4 regions of the Paenibacillus sp. FSL H3-0302 genome follow, and region 1 is predicted to be linked to each of the others. Evidence: predicted binding sites of a transcription regulator. Region 1 holds the regulator's gene; each other region holds the start of a gene.
What was found. The regulator Rex, encoded in region 1, represses fermentation and respiration genes when NADH is low (regulators of the CRP and FNR family bind a similar motif). The targets are predictions, from matches to a motif close to TTGTGAAATATTTCACAA.
Positions count from the first base shown of each region.

Region 2: the regulator Rex is predicted to act here: its motif matches at 2,583-2,600, upstream of nirB (nitrite reductase large subunit NirB).
Region 3: the regulator Rex is predicted to act here: its motif matches at 1,961-1,978, upstream of MHH50_RS30510 (cytochrome ubiquinol oxidase subunit I).
Region 4: the regulator Rex is predicted to act here: its motif matches at 1,734-1,751, upstream of MHH50_RS19900 (polymer-forming cytoskeletal protein).

Region 1 covers NZ_CP150284.1:4,650,219-4,654,437, reverse strand. Annotated here, with positions in the region: gene dinG (ATP-dependent DNA helicase DinG) at 1-1,579, shown strand, start outside; gene MHH50_RS20645 (redox-sensing transcriptional repressor Rex) at 1,710-2,363, shown strand; gene MHH50_RS20640 (amidohydrolase) at 2,350-3,651, shown strand; gene MHH50_RS20635 (DUF5590 domain-containing protein) at 3,824-4,219, shown strand, end outside.
Region 2 covers NZ_CP150284.1:4,945,041-4,949,259, forward strand. Annotated here, with positions in the region: gene nirD (nitrite reductase small subunit NirD) at 1-9, opposite strand, end outside; gene nirB (nitrite reductase large subunit NirB) at 42-2,465, opposite strand; gene MHH50_RS22015 (hypothetical protein) at 2,697-3,407, opposite strand; gene ric (iron-sulfur cluster repair di-iron protein) at 3,558-4,219, opposite strand, start outside.
Region 3 covers NZ_CP150284.1:6,863,872-6,868,090, forward strand. Annotated here, with positions in the region: gene cydB (cytochrome d ubiquinol oxidase subunit II) at 1-509, opposite strand, end outside; gene MHH50_RS30510 (cytochrome ubiquinol oxidase subunit I) at 496-1,899, opposite strand; gene MHH50_RS30515 (cold-shock protein) at 2,122-2,349, opposite strand; gene MHH50_RS30520 (cold-shock protein) at 2,442-2,642, opposite strand; gene MHH50_RS30525 (trypsin-like peptidase domain-containing protein) at 3,062-4,219, opposite strand, start outside.
Region 4 covers NZ_CP150284.1:4,474,978-4,479,196, reverse strand. Annotated here, with positions in the region: gene MHH50_RS19910 (MFS transporter) at 1-209, opposite strand, end outside; gene MHH50_RS19905 (LacI family DNA-binding transcriptional regulator) at 258-1,169, opposite strand; gene MHH50_RS19900 (polymer-forming cytoskeletal protein) at 1,810-2,361, shown strand; gene MHH50_RS19895 (hypothetical protein) at 2,982-3,227, shown strand; gene MHH50_RS19890 (histidine phosphatase family protein) at 3,290-3,907, opposite strand; gene MHH50_RS19885 (LysR family transcriptional regulator) at 4,066-4,219, shown strand, end outside.

The DNA of each region.
Region 1 (4,219 bases):
TTATCATAGGGCCAAGCATGAAGCTGGGATTGCTGACGTGGTTATTACGAACCACTCCAAGCTATTCGCAGATGTTAAGGCTGGGCACCAGCTGCTTCCGGCTTACGAGCATCTTGTCATTGATGAAGCACATCATTTAGAAGATGTGGCTGGTAAACATCTTGGCATGCATATGAAGCATTTCACTGTGGCACACACATTATCGCGGCTGTATAAAGATAGCCGAAACGGACAGCTTCCTGCTCTTCGTCAAATATTACAGTCGTCAGGCAGTGAAGAGGCTTCAGAATGGAGCGGAGTCATCGATCGGATCTACCCGGATCTGCTTAACGTCAAAGAAACCTGGGATGCACTCAGCGACAAGCTGTTCAGCCTTTTGCCGGAACGCAGTGATGCAGGGGCAGGGGAAGCGGGACAACTGGTTATGCGGTTGATTCCCGCCCGTAAGCCGAAGGATTGGGATGAATTGGTTGCACTAGAGAACACTATGAATCTGACGTTAAGCGACATCATCCGTAAGGGTGATAAAATGCTTAACGAGATGCGCGACCAGGAAAGCCAATCCTCAGCAGACAGTCTTGTTACTGATATTAGCGGTTTATTTAAGGATTTGGCTTCCATCCGTGAGCAAGTAAGATTCTTTATGGGGCTGAATGACGATAATGTAGTATATTGGCTGGAGGCAAATGGAAATTACCGCAGCAAATCACTGCAGATGTATGCCGTCCCTGTGGATGTTAGCAGCCAGCTTAAAGAGTTGTTCTTCGATAAGAAAAAAAGCATCGTGCTTACCTCGGCGACGCTGTCTGTAGATAAGTCTTTTCAATTTATGATTGATAATCTCGGACTTAACGAAGCTGCGGAAGAAGGACGTCTAATGACCTCACTTCTTCCTTCTCCCTTTAAGTATCGCGAGCAGGCACTGTTAGTTATACCGCGTGATTTTCCTAGTGTGAAGGGCAGTGTGGGCGATGCTCGATTTGTCGATACACTCGTACAGTCATTATCGGAAGCTGCTAAAACAACACGTGGGCGGATGCTGGTTCTGTTTACTTCTTATAAAATGCTGCGTCAGGTATATGATCCGCTTAAAGAGGCTTTAGCCTCACAAGAGATTACGGTGCTTGGTCAAGGCGTAGAAGGTGGCAGCCGGAGCAAGCTGATCCGCCGCTTTCAGGACAGTGCAGCATCCGTATTGCTGGGGACGAGCAGCTTCTGGGAAGGTGTAGATATTCCAGGTGAAGCACTGACTTGCCTGGCCATCGTGAGACTTCCATTTCAACCGCCGAATCACCCGTTGGCGGAAGCGAAGTCGGAGTTATTACAGGCCCAGAAGAAGAATCCGTTCATGAAATTATCTGTTCCTCAAGCGGTTATTCGTTTTAAGCAGGGATTCGGAAGACTGGTTCGCACGGCGCAGGATCGCGGAATAGTTATTGTTTATGATACAAGGGTTATTGAATCTCATTACGGGAAGTATTTCCTTTATTCATTGCCTGGTCCCAAAATGGAGCATATGCTTACTGATCAAATGGTCCCACGCATAGCGGAATGGCTAGAGGATGGCGGCGCTTCTTAAAACGCTCGTCTTCAGTTTAGCTCCTCCTTATCCTTAAGGGCGGTGTGTTACAGTACCGTCCTTAATAAGGAGAGGTAGACGTTTGAATATGGATTTTCACAAGAACATTACTATTTTTAGGAGGAAAAATATGAAATCGGAAAAAATATCAGAAGCCGTTGTTCGCAGACTACCTGTGTACTTGCGTTTTTTGAATGATCTCCAGAATCGCGAAATATTAACAGTTTCCTCTCAGGAACTTGGACAAAAGCTTGATCTTAATCCCGCACAGATTCGTAAGGATTTAGCATATTTTGGTGACTTCGGCAGAAAAGGTATCGGCTATGATGTAACGTATCTTATTGAGAAAATCCGTCATATCCTGAAGCTGGATCAACAGCTTAATGTAGCTTTAGTTGGAGCAGGTAATCTCGGACATGCCTTGTCTAATTACAATGCATATCTTAAAGATACTATGAAAATCACGGCTATATTTGATTCGTACGCTCCTAAGGTTGGACGTAAGATCAACTCCCTTACTGTGCAACCGATGGATGAACTAGGCAGCACGATTCGTGAGCAAGGTATTCGCATTGCCATTATTACCGTACCTGATTCAGAAGCTCAAAATGTAGCAGATATTCTCATTTCTTCTGGGATTGAAGCGATTTTGAACTTTGCCCCTGTGATTCTGAAGACACCACCGAATATCCGGGTGCATGCAGCTGATTTTACAACTGATCTGCAAAGTCTTGCTTATTACTTGCGGGATGGAAAGGAAGAAAGCGAACATGAACAACAATAAAACGATAATTAAGGGCGGGTATTTTCTGACTCCGGGAACGGATGAGCCGGTTCTGAGTGGATATATGACTATTGAAGATGATTTAATCACTTACATAGGAAAAGAAGAGCCTCAGATGGAAGCTGGAGTGCAAGTGGTTGATGGCAGCCGTCTGCTGTTCATGCCTGGACTTGTAAACACACATGGTCATGCGGCGATGTCTTTGCTGCGTGGATATGGAGATGATTTAGCGCTACAAGTGTGGCTTCAGGAGAAGATGTGGCCAATGGAGGAAAAGTTCACCGGTGATGATGTATACTGGGGAACCTCCTTATCTGTATTGGAAATGCTGAAGGGTGGAACTACGACCTTCCTCGATATGTATGATCATATGGACCGAGTAGCCGAGGTAGCTGAGTTATCAGGTATCCGTTCCGTATTGATGCGTGGTGTGATCGGGTTATGTCCAGAGGATGTACAGAATCACAAGCTTGCGGAAGCGATTTCTTTTGCCCGTAACTGGCATGGAAAGGCTGAAGGTAGAATTACTACTATGATCTCGCCGCACGCCCCTTATACATGCCCTCCGGACTTCCTGGTTAAGTTCGTGCAGGCAGCGCATGATCTGGATTTACCGATGCATACGCATATGTCCGAAACGAAACGTGAAGTGGAACAAAATGTGGCGGATTACGGGTTGCGTCCTGTAGCTCACTTAGAGAAGCTTGGCATGTTCACACGTCCCTCGATAGTTGCACATGGTGTTCATTTAAATGATGAAGAGATTGAGATCTTGGCTCGCCATAATGTGGGTGTATCTCATAATCCGGGCAGTAATTTGAAGCTGGCTAGCGGAGTGGCTCGGGTTACTGATCTTCTAAAAGCTGGTGTGAAGGTGTCTCTTGGCACGGATGGCGCGGCAAGCAACAATAACTTGGATATGTTTGAAGAGATGCGGCTTGCAGCTCTCATTCATAAGGGTGTCAGCGGTGATCCAACGGCTGTTCCAGCTCCAGAGGCTCTGCGTATGGCTACAGAATATGGCGCGCAGTCCATCTTTTTAAATAATGTAGGCAGACTTGCTGTAGGGATGAAAGCAGATTTCATTGCTGTTGATATCGATCAGCCGCATTTGCTGCCACACACAGATCTGTTGTCTCATGCAGTTTACTCTGCTAGCGCTAAGGATGTTGAGCATGTGTGGGTGAATGGTATACAGGTCATCAAGCATGGACAATGCTTAACCCTGGATGAGGAAGCTATCCGGCGTAAAGCGCAAGAAGCCTTCGAAGGTTTATTGAAGCGTTAAGTCTGGAGAATAACGAATAAATAATAGGCTGCGACTTTTTGCTTTTAGCAAAAGTTGCGGCCTTTTGTGTATTTTTAAGGCTGGGAAAGCTAGAAAATTATGAAATTTTGGATAAACGCGCGGGTGTGTTATATAATCAAAAAAGATATATTACTAGAAAGGGAGCTGTACCTTGAAGAAAAGGAAAAAATGGATCCTCCTGGGGTCAGTTCTGATTCTGCTCCTGGGGTTTGGACTTATCCAGTTCTATGCCTATATTATGAAAGATCAATGGAACGAGCGTGATATCGCTAAGGATGTTGCCAAAACCAGAGCGGGTCTAACACAGGTAACCAAAGCACAAAAATCGGTTTGGGATGAAAATGCAGTGTACTGGGTATTAACTGGGAAAAATGAAGCCGGGACTGCTCTTATGGTCTGGGTCCGCTTTACGGTAGATGGAAAATTTGCTGAAGGCGACGACGCAGTGTTTGCTGAGGAACTAAGTAAAGGAACCTCGGAAGCCCAAATACGCGGCATTATCAAAGCTGATCTTCCGGACATAACGATTGAACGCTTGCTGCCGGGA
Region 2 (4,219 bases), 290 kb from region 1:
CTTATTCATTGGTCTCTCCCCTTCTGTGTGTGTTATATCCGTTAGACTCTTGTTTCTTCAAAAAGCGCAGTACGAGTGCTGCTGTCATTGAGCATTTTTTTCCAAGGATCCGTAACCTGAGTCAGAGCAAAGTCAATCCGTGCGGCCAGCTCTTTGCGGTTATCTTCATTATTCAAAATGACCATTTGAATCTGCTCAAGTCCCATACGCTCAACCCACTCGGAGGTTCTCTCCAAATAATTGCCGGTCTCACGGTAATATTGCATCACAGCGGAGCACACTTCGATCAACTCTTCATCGGTCTTTATTTTGCAGAAGGAGTCAGCGATCCGTGGCTTGATCCCACCGTTACCACCGATAAACACTTCCCAACCGCCATCATTACCGACGATGCCAATATCCTTCGTACAGGATTCCGCACAGTTACGCGGGCAGCCGTTGACAGCTATTTTAAACTTGGCAGGAAAATCAAGACGTTCATACTTACGTTCTATGAGCGCGCCCATTCCCAGCGAATCCTGTGTGCCGAAACGGCAGAACTGTGAACCCACACAAGTCTTAACGGTACGTAGCGACTTGGCATAACCATAACCTGATGGCATATCGAGCTCTTCCCATACTTTCGGCAGATCCTCTTTTTTCACCCCGATTAGATCCAGGCGTTGCCCACCCGTCACCTTCACAACTTTTACATCATATTTAAGGGAGACATCGGCGATTTTCTTCAAATCCTCCGGTGTCGTTACCCCGCCGTACATGCGTGGAATAACGGTATAGGTTCCGTCTTTCTGAATATTGGCTCCCATACGTTCATTAACAAAGCGTGATTCCTTCTCGTCTTGATGTGTATCCGGATTTATCATCCCCAGATAATAGTTAATCGCCGGACGGCATTTAGAGCAGCCTTCCTCTTGTTTCCAACCCAGTACATGCATAACCTCTTTAGTAGTACTAAGACCTTTAGCTGTAATCTCAGCAACAATCTCATCCCGGCTAAGCGTTGTGCAGCTACAAATTCCTTGCTTGGCAGACTGCTCAAAACTATCACCCAGGACAAATTGTAAAATTTGTTCTACAACCGGTTTACAACCTCCGCAAGAGCGCGTCGCTCCTGTACATGCTTTTATTTCGTCCACAGTAGTAAAACCATTTTCTATGACCGCATCCACAATCGCTTTTTTCGTAACCCCGTTACAGCCACAAACGATTTCTTCGTCCGCCATCGCTTCTACGGATGTGCTCTTTTTGGCTCCACTTCCGCAGCAGCCGGTACCCATAACCTCTGTATAAATTTCATCGGTCATTACAGCGCCTTGTTTTACTAACTTTTGCAGGTTAGCCGACTCTGTCACATCCCCGAACAGGACTGCACCAACAATGACATTGTCTTTGAGCAGAATTTTCTTATAGGTTCGCTTCCATTCATCTTTGCTTGAGATTACAGTATGTTCAGGAGAATCCATAAACTCACCTGCAGAAAATACATCCACTCCGGAAATTTTTAATTTGGTGGAGACAACAGAACCTTCATATGGGTTTGTGTCGCTTCCGCAGAGATGTTTAGCTAGAACCATCCCCTGCTCAAAGAGCGGCGCTACTAATCCGTAACAAACTCCGCGATGTTCGGCACATTCGCCAATGGAATATACATTTTGCATAGAGGTCTGCAGATAATCGTCCACTACAATCCCACGATTAACAGCAATTCCGCTTTCTTTTGCCACAGTTATATTCGGTTTGATGCCTACAGCCATAACTACAAAATCAGCCGCAAGTGAAGTGCCATCACTAAATTGTAATCCACTTACTCTCTGTTCCCCGGTCAATTCTACTGTTTGTTTGCCCATAGCAAATTTCACGCCTTGACGCTCTAGCTCAGCCTGCAACATATAGGAGGCATTACGATCCAGCTGGCGCTCCATTAGATCTTCCATCAGATGCACTACAGTAACGTCCATGCCAAGGTTCACAAGACCCTTTGCCGCTTCCAAACCAAGTAAACCCCCGCCGATTACCGCCGCTTTGTTGTATCGTTTAGCCGCAGCCAGCATCGCATCACAATCTGCAATATCCCGGAAACCCACTACGCCTTCCTTATCACAACCAGGTACAGGTAAAATAAATGAATTCGAACCCGTTGCAATAATCACTTTATCGTAAGAAACAGCCATGCCGTTATCCGCAATTACTTGCTTGGAATGCTCGTCAATTCGTGTAACTGTTGTTGCTGTATGCAAGGTAATGTTGTTATCTTCATACCAATTCCAGTCGTTTAGGATGATATCGTTGATGGTTTTGCTGCCTTCGAGAACATAGGACAACATGATCCGATTATAATTGGGATGAGGTTCGCTTCCAAAGACCGTAATGTCATAAGCTCCACCTAGCTTCAATATCTGCTCTAGCGTACCTATGCCTGCCATACCGTTGCCGACTAATACTAATTTTTCTCTCTTCGCTGCCATGGTTAGGTGCCTCCTCAGTCTTATCCGTTCTTGTTGAACTTTGCTTCAACTTCTCTTCTACATAATGGAATTATACATTTCAAAATTTAAGAGAGATTGTGATTACAGTCACATTAAATGTGAATGTTTTCACATAAAAGTAAGGCAACTTTATTAGGTTATAACTTCCAATAAAAAAAGCCAGATCACGGGTTCTGAGCAACCGTTGATCTGGCATTTATGTACTTTTTTTTAACGTATAGCCAATAAAATCTCCAATTCATCCTGCACTCTAAGCTTCATGTCCATTCCATTCTCAAGCAGCTGCTTCCCATTCACCTTCATCTTCCAAACTTCATTGCTAAGAGGAGTATAATCACCAATGGATAACACCTTTTTGTTGTCTTCGGTCAACTGCACCACACTGCTGTTCTTCAACAAACCTCTCACTGTTAAATCTTCAGTAAATCCCATAACATATGAATGATTCAAATTCACTTGCTCACTTCCACCATTCACGGTCAACAACACAATTTGAAGGGGTTCCTCTTGTTCCTTAGACATCGCCGTAATTACTAATTTTGTTTCATGCCCGACTGTTCGACCCCAATCCTCAGGTCCAATGGTCTCCCCATCCATTTGCAGCTCCCAATTCATTCCTGGACCGAGTGAAATATTATTTACCGTTAGAATGCTTGTGTTATCCTCAGAAAAGGTGGCCTTCCCACTACCTTTCAGTAGGTCAAAGATCGTTATCCCTTTTCTGTAGCTCTCGCTAAGCTGCTTGTCCAAAGGGTTGGTAAGCAAGTCATTTCCCGCAACGATAAGCGAAAGCGTAGGCCCGTCTGATCCTGCTAAGCCATTATTCCCTTCATTATTAATGTCAGCAAGAGTGGAACACCCACCTATTATGAATACGATGACTAATCCTAGTAACAACCTCCACATATATTTCGTGGGCATAGTGACACCGCCTTGTCCCGCCTAATGACCACACAGCGTCTCAGGCTTGTAGTAAGTTATGCATACTGTCTATTTAAGAATAACGTAAATAAGCTTTGTTCTCAAATATAAAAAAAGTCCTCTAAGGGACTCTATGAAAACTCATTTTTTCTACTGGAATCTAGGGAACAATATATTATTCTCCAGATGAACATGTTCAAAAGTCATGCTCTCCAGCTCCTCTAGCCGGGCATAAGTCAAACGATAGGTTGTACAAGCATGAGCCGGTGGGGTGAAATCAGCTGTTATTTTGCGTATTTGTCTCAATAGTTCGCCTGCTGTGTCATGTTCACTCTCAAGGTCAACTAATGCCTCACGAAGTATGGTCAGCCCTTCTTCACTTGGATTGGCATCATACGCTAATAATTTTGGAAACTCGTCTTCCTCTTCTTTAGCTGTATGCTGAAGCAGATCTTCCTTAAGTGCATTAAACAAACTATATAACTCTTCTAAATGGGGGGAATCTCCGCCATGAACTCGGTATACCTTGGTTACATTTTGGCTAATTAGGGGCAGCTCTTCCCGCAGGTAATGGTGATGTTTACTCACGATATGCTCGATTAACTCTGCAGAAGGTGCTGTGTTCCATGTGAGTTCTTCTTGAGGTACCGGATATTCCTCGAACAGCTTGTTGAGATCACTAATGATCATCTCTTGATCTAGTCCACGCTCTACAGCTGCTTCAGCAAGAGGTTTGGCGCCTCCACAGCAGAAATCAATCCGTTTGGACTTGAAATAATCCGCAGCTTTTGGGAATTGCAGCACTATATCTT
Region 3 (4,219 bases), 2.2 Mb from region 1:
ACAACAGTAAGCCCTGCTACTACAGTGTACACATTCACGATATCTGTGAACCCTGCATACATTTGCATCTCCCCATCAATAGGCAATCCTTTGATAAAGCTTGCAAATACTACTGCCAAGAGGAATGGTGGAAGGAAGCTGCCGATAAAGATACAAGCATCCCAAGTTCTTTTCCAAGCCAATGAATCACGTTTACCTCTGAATTCAAAAGCGACACCACGCGCTATCAAAGCTAATAAGGCAAATACAAAAGGAATATAGAATCCACTAAACAGCGTTGCATACCACTCCGGGAAAGCCGCAAACATTGCACCCGCAGCTGTGATAAGCCATACCTCATTCCCATCCCAGAAGGGTCCGATCGAGTTAATCAGAACACGGCGCTCTGTATCATTTTTAGCGAGAATTTGTGTTTCCATCCCTACGCCGAAATCGAAACCCTCCAGGAAGAAGAACCCTATAAACAGAACTGCAATCAGCACAAACCACAATTCATTAAGAGATATCATGGGAACCCTCCTCGTTATATGGATCATTCGAATCGCCGTGATCGTTATCCATCGCATAAGGACCTTTTTTAATCACTTTAATAAACAATCCGACCAACACTAATCCTAGAATTAAATAAATCGTTGTAAAAGAAATCACGGAGAACAGAACTTGACCACTTGTAATATTAGGCGACACACTGTCTTCCGTTGTCATCAGTCCGAATACCGTCCATGGCTGACGCCCGAATTCGGTCATAACCCAACCGGCTGTATTCGCAATCGGAGGAAGCAACAAGCCCCATAACATAAACCGCATAAACCAAGTGTTCGGACGGTCCATTTTTTTGCGCCACATTAAGTACATAGCGTACATTCCCAATACAATCATTAACGTTCCTGCTAGAACCATGATCCGGAAACTCCAGAATGTCGTACGTACAGGTGGAATATAGTCACCGGGGCCATAGGTTTGCTCATACTCCGCTTGCAGCTCAAGCATACCTTTAACTTCACCGGAAAATTTACTGTATGAAAGGAAACTCAGCATATAAGGAATTTGAAATTCTCCACTACTAATTTGATTCTTTGGATCAATGTTTGCCCATACGGTCCAAGGTGCCGGGTCACCACTCTTACCCCACAGTCCTTCGGAAGCTGCCATTTTCATTGGTTGAGTTTCAACCAAATATTGCGCTTGGGCGTGACCAGCAACAGCTACACCAATAGAAGAAATAATCCCTACGATGGCTGCAATCTGAAAAGACTTCTTAAAGAAAGAAACCTCTTGTTTCTTCAATATTTTATAAGCACTAATACCAGTTACAAGAAAAGCACCTGTTGCATAAGCAGCCAGTACTGTATGTGGGAATTCAACCAGCAATTGTCCGTTCGTAATAAGCGCGAAGAAATCATTCATTTCTGCACGTCCATTATTTATCTCAAAACCCACAGGATGCTGCATAAAAGAGTTAGCCGCTAGAATCCAGAATGCAGATAACATCGTACCGAATGCTACCAGCCAGATGGACAGTAAATGTACTCGCTTGGACACCTTATCCCAGCCGAATATCCATATCCCAATAAAAGTAGACTCCAGAAAAAAGGCTGCCAATGCCTCAACTGCAAGCGGAGCCCCGAATACATCACCAACAAAACGTGAATAATCGGACCAGTTCATCCCGAACTGAAATTCCTGCAAGATTCCTGTAACTACCCCTACTGCAAAATTGATGAGGAATAGCTTTCCCCAGAACTGCGCCATTTTTTTGTACTCTTCATTACCTTTTCTAACGTACATTGTCTCCATGATTGCAATCAAGAGCGCTAGTCCGATTGATACCGGTACAAAGAAATAGTGGAATATTGTCGTCGACGCAAATTGTACACGCGACAGCATTACTGTATCCATATTTGTCCCTTCCTTCTCCCCTTTTCGTTAATTATATTCTGTCAAAAATTTAAACTTCTTTTTGTGATAAATGTCACATAAAGATAGTCATTTGACGGTGAAATTCAAATGATTTGTGACAAAGATCACAATTTAGCATAAAGAAAGCAAAAAAAATAAGACGGTTTACCCGTCTTGAGTGGTTCGTCGTTCTATTAAATGCTTGACTCATTTAGGTATTGGTTAGATGGAAATACCCTTCTTCAGCGATTTGAGATCGCCATTCGAATTAAGCAATTGGGGTAGCATCTTCGTGCTGCGAACCATTGGAGAGTCACATAGACGGCAAGAAGGCGCATGTTCAAATGCGAAATTATCCCTCATCCATCCGTTGCATCCCTCATTGGTACATGCCCAAATTGCGGTATTTTCTTCCGGTATTTCTTCCAAAGGTTTCTTCCGGTAGTTCATTGCCGTTCCTCCCATCCTGTAAGTCAATAGTGAGTAACTAGATATAAAAAGACCGTCCCAACTTTCACAAGCTGGGACGGTTTCTTCTATTATTACAGTTTTACAACGTTTTCGGCTTGTGGTCCACGGTTGCCTTGAACAACGTTGAATTCAACGCGTTGGCCTTCGTCCAAAGTTTTGAAGCCGTCGCCAGTGATTGCGCTGAAGTGAACGAATACGTCGCTTCCGCCTTCAACTTCGATAAATCCGAATCCTTTTTCTGCGTTGAACCATTTAACTGTACCTGTTTGCATGTGTGTTACCTCCACAAATTTAAATTAATATGTTCTTTTTATCTTCAAACAAAGAAAAAATTCACACATTGAAAAAGGTTGTATTACCAAATATGACAGCCCTTTTCAATGCGAGAATTAGGGACTAAATGTATGATTGATATCATATTACCACACCTGATTAGCAAAGGCAAGCAAGCATCCGAATATATCCGTTTTTGCCCTAATAAGTATTACCTTCCAATGTAAGGGCTGCCACTTAGTGTTTATTCCCTAAATAGATCCTTTTTCTGGCATAATTATCATGGTTTTAGAAAAATAGCTTTTCCAAAAACGTTACTTTTATCCGCTTTTTCAAGAAGGTACCCCCTCGGAATCGAAGGGGTAGTCCGCTCTACTTGTCGTAACTGCTATATCATTATATACCGACTTCCAGCATATTATTCCTGTGGTTTTTCAAGAAGTTTAACTGTTGCCTGTTTGGCCTCGCCGTTTCGATAATAAGTAATTTTCAGATCATCACCGATCTTCGTATGATTATATAAGTACTTGCGAAGAGAAAGGGTAGATATGATTGATTGATCATTAAATTTGGTAATGACATCATTGAATTGCAGTCCAGCTTCCTTCGCAGGGCCAACGGCTTCTAGAACAACTACTCCATCCTTAACACTGTTCGGCAGGTTCAATTCATTGCGTTGATCTTCTGCTAGTGGAACGTACGGATTGTTCAAATCAACTGAATATACACCCAAGTACGAACGGGCAATATGTCCTTTTTCAGCCAGCTCATTAGCGATATCTATCACATGATTCGCAGGAATTGCAAAACCCAGACCCTCTACACCCGTATCTGAAATCTTCATTGTGTTAATTCCAATGACCTTGCCATCCAGATCCACTAATGCGCCGCCACTGTTTCCTTCATTAATCGCCGCATCGGTCTGTATCACTTCTTGTTCCCAGTCATATACTCCATCCTGATTAAGGGATACGGGAACCATCCGTTCAGTATAGCTAACAATCCCCGAGGTCAATGTATCACCAAGTCCTAGCGGATTACCGATAGCAATGACCGTTTCACCTAGACGAAGCTTAGAGGAATCACCGAGCTGCGCGATGGTATCGATTCCTTTGGCATCAATAGAGAGTACCGCAATGTCGCTTACTTTATCCGTTCCAACGAGTGTTGCCTTACGAGTCTCTCCGTTCACTGTAACTACTTCGAGATTACCGGAGTCTTCGATGACATGATTATTGGTAATGATAAATGCTTTATTCCCTGTCTTTTTATAGATCACTCCTGAGCCTAGTGCAGACTCATCCAGAATGTTTAATTCTTCATTATCTTCTTTATGATTGATAATACTTACTACTGCAGGGCGAACCGTGGCAGCAGCTTGAATAATCCGGTCAAATGGATCACTGCTGCTTGGGGCAACATTTCCAGTTGCTACAACCGGCTTCTGAGCAGTCTCATGACTCATCTGGCCTGTAAACATACTGAATAACAAAACTGCCACCACAGCGCTGACTAAGGAGCAAACGGCGGATATTTGCCAAGTAGATAAACCCTTACGCGATCTGCGTACAGAATG
Region 4 (4,219 bases), 180 kb from region 1:
AATAAATTGATTATCGTGATGATGGCAATCATTTTGGCGCTGCCGGTCGTTTGCAGTACCCATAAACTTAAAGCAATACTATGAAAAGTGTTACCGAACAAGGAAATGGAGTACGAACTGAGTAGAAGCAGGAATCTCCAATTTCCCCAAAGAGAGGGATGAGCTTGAACAGCAGAGGGAACTTGTTTCACTAATACAGGACCAGGCATAAGTTATGCTCCTTTCAACTTAAACGCTTAAGCGAATGGCCAAAAAAATTATTCTACAAAATAACAATTATTTTCTTGTGCGGAGTAGTCAGAATGATGCAATAATTTGTTCATGAGTTCAAATGCAGTAGCCGCTTTATCCCCTGTGAAAATGAATTTATGAACGTCATCTCCTAATATTTCCGGACAATTGCAGGTGCAAAGAACAGAGAGTTGTTCGAACCTCCCGTTTTTTTCAACGTAACTTCCAATAAACTCATTAATGACAATGGCCTCTTTATAGCCCCCCTCCTGTAAGAATGTATTTAATTCCTCCAAATTGACAACGGTGAATATCGCTTCTTGAGGTAATGGAAGACTGTCCTGAATAAAGCGGGTGAGGAAAGAGTTATTGAAGCTCTCCATAATTAAACATACCTGTGAAAGGTCCTGTGGTTTTACCTTTTGCAGAGCTGCTCGATAGTTGAAAAGGACCTGCTTAAAGAGTTTATCTTCAATCATGCTGTCGATCAGAATCAAAGGAATTCCTTCTACAAAATGCTTGGAGATCGAATAAAAGGCTTCCTCGCGCACATCGATCAGAAATACAGCCTCCAGCTTTCTTTCTACGATAATATCCAAAGAAGGCTGGTCAACATCAAGTGAATATAGCAGCGTATGGTAACCAGCATTTGTTAACCGTTGTTCCAAGGCATGTATAAATGAGAACTGGGCATGGAGCTTCCAGTGTGGGGTATGGGCTGCTGTGTTAACAAGCACACCGACCAATCCTGTTTTCTGATTCGCAAGTGAACGTGCTGCCAGATTTGGTATGTAATGCAGTTCCTCGGCAAGCTGAAGAATCTGCTGGCGCGTTTTCTCAGGAATGGTTTGGTTGCCGACACGATTCAGAACATAGCTCACTGTTGCGACGGAGACATTGGCACGAAGTGCGATGTCCTTCATGGTTGTCTTTTTCACCAGTAAATAGCTCCCTTATCCTTGTGATATTTTCTAAAGATTAACATTCTGATTCTAAAGCGTCAATGGGGGGTGAGAGAGCAGTCAGATGACCCTGTTAAGTAGCTAGAAATGGAAGAATGTAGCCCTTGAGATTCAACTCTGGGAAGATCTGCTTGATAATCGTCTTAAGCTAAATTATACGAAACAAGCTTTATGCAAAAGCTGAAAAAATGCTTATTAACCCAATGGTCATCCTTCCGCTGTATTATTTTTATGCTGGAGTTTTGCATAAACCTAACATTAAAAAAGTAAGTGTAGAGTATGATGGTTCCATATCTTTTTCAAGAGAATATCTAATCTAAAGATTTATAGTAATAAAGATTATGAGATGCTTCCGCAGTTATTGGGAGTGTCCTTTTTGTGTGGAATTAATCACCTTTGTGACCTTTCTTAAAATTTGGGTAAATAAGTATTAAGATCTATGAACTTAAAACGGGCAGCGAGATGAGGTGTTACTTATGGATACGATTCCGGATGGAAAGGAGTGATCTTTGTGAAACCGCTTCAGATAACGACACAATATTGTGAAAATTTTCACCTGTTTATTAAAAATTTTAATATATAATTAATTTATAATCAAAAACAAGGGGGATTTCAAATGAAGTTATTTAAAATGATGTTAGTAGCAGGCGTCTCGGTTGCAGTCTTGTCTGGTTGTGGTGCGAATAATAATAATGCGACTAATTCGGCGGCTACTACGGCTCCAACTACAGAGCAAACGGATGCAGTTACTACAGCTTCAATCGTAAATCAAGCAGATGCGTTTACCAAGGCTGTAAGTAAAGATGGAAATTGGATTATTGCCATTCTAAATGATGTGACGATTGCCCAAGATGTTGTTGTTGAAGGCGAATTCCATGATAAAGGGGCCGCAGACGGCGACATCTACCGTAAGATTGCTCTTTATGCCCAAGACGCTGATCACAAAGTTACTGCCAATTACACACTCACTGTACCTAAGTTAACTGTACAAAGTGAAAATTTACGGGTTCAAGGCGGAACCATTAAAGGTGATGTTTATGTAGAAGCGAACGGATTTAATCTGCATGAAACCTCGACTATTGATGGAAATCTTTACTTCGCAAACGAAGATGTGAAAGCAACTGCAGGGATTGAAGGTAAAGTGACTGGGGCAACTGAAGTTAAATAAGTTAGTGATGTTTTCGATTAGTTAGATGTAGAAGTTGAAGGACTAAATAGATAGAATTATCCGGATAGGTTCAGGAAAAAGGAATCAGTATGAATGGGCAAACTCATAATGGACTACACCCCATCTAGTTACCATATGAGAGCCGACGGAAGCTTTGAAGTAACAAGTAATGGAGTATTGAAGTGTACAGTAGATGGTTTTAACTGTATTTTGTACAACTAAAATGCTCAAAATGCTCGGCCAATGAAAATAGCTGTATTTAGTACATCTATTTTCTTGATTTAATACTCTACAGGCTATTTCTCTAGTTTTTAATTGTATAGAATACACTTAAAGTTAGAATTAGCCCTTGTGGATATGGAATAAGTGTATAGAATGCAGTTATCTTACAAATTTCAACAAGATAGTGCGTTACAACGGAGTGGGTATCCGAAAGCTACGAATGATTAAGCTTAGCTCGTAACCTACTCAAGCAAACCACCGCAGACCCAAAACACCAGGCAGTGAACCTCCAACGGAGAATCGCTGCCTGGTTGTTTTTTGTGGATGAATATATGAACTATTGTTGATTTTCTTCATATTGACTTATAATATTACTACCACTACTAGGAGGAACACATATGTCTAAGGAGTATTCGCGCACATATATTGAGAGCGTAAAGCTTGAAATGTTAAATAGGTTGGGATTAAAGCAGGTGTTCTTCAAGGAGCAAATAGGGGATAGCTTAATTTTTGAAGCTGTGGGCTTTGATAAAGGGGCAAAACATCGCTTTTGCGTTAGACCAAAGACGAAAACGATTGATGAATTCATTTCAGGCAAATGGATGAAGGTCCGCAGTTTTATAATCAAAAGTGTGGATATTTAATGTTAAACCCTATAAAGGTAGCCCCGTTAATCGGAGTTACCTTTTTATTTTTTGACCCATAGTCATTGATAATGTGAAGTATCTCCATACAGATCGATGGTTGTATTGTTATCAGTTAGGGTTACTTTACATAATGCTGTAGAGAGAATATCCGGTAACTCCCCAATTTCCTGCAATGATTTATTGAGAAAATAAGCCATAATGACTTTTAAAGTCATCCGATGCGTGACGATGAGCACTTCTAGCCCTACGTTATCGTTTATGATGCGCTCCATTGTCGGCACTACTCTTTGTTCAAGCTGCTTGTAAGTTTCACCTGAGGTTAGAGGAATATATAGATCGGGTCTGGTGAAAAAATGGGAATATTGTAAAGGGGATTCTAGTTGTATCTGATCCGTATTCATTCCTTCCCAGCTCCCCATGTTAATTTCCATTAAAGAAACTTGCTGATGGATAGGTAAACTCCGCTTTCCCCGTAAAATCTGCGCAGTATGCAATGCTCTTGGACTAGTACTAGAATAAATTGCGCCTAAGTTTTCTACTTCCAAACGATCTCTTAACCATTCCGCCTGCTGTTCACCCAAGGCTGTAAGCGCAGAATTTTGATGCCCTTGCATTCGTTTTTGTAAATTCCATTCTGTTTGCCCGTGGCGGGTTAAGTAGAATACTGTTTTTGTCATTAACGTGACCTCCCTTATGAATAGTTGTAAGTATAAGATAAATAAATATAAATAAACAATATATAATAGTTAACATCCATAATGTATAGTTATAATAAAATGGCTGAGGATAAGCGGCGAATACAGATATTATTTTATAAAGTGAGGAAGAGTTGACGATGAACTATCATGTATTAAAATTGTTTTATTACGTTGCGATCACAGGTAGTGTGACCAAAGCCTCTGAACGTTTGCATATCAGTCAACCCGCTATATCAGCGCAAATCCGTAAGTTTGAACGGGAGAATCATATTTTATTATTTGAAATTAAAG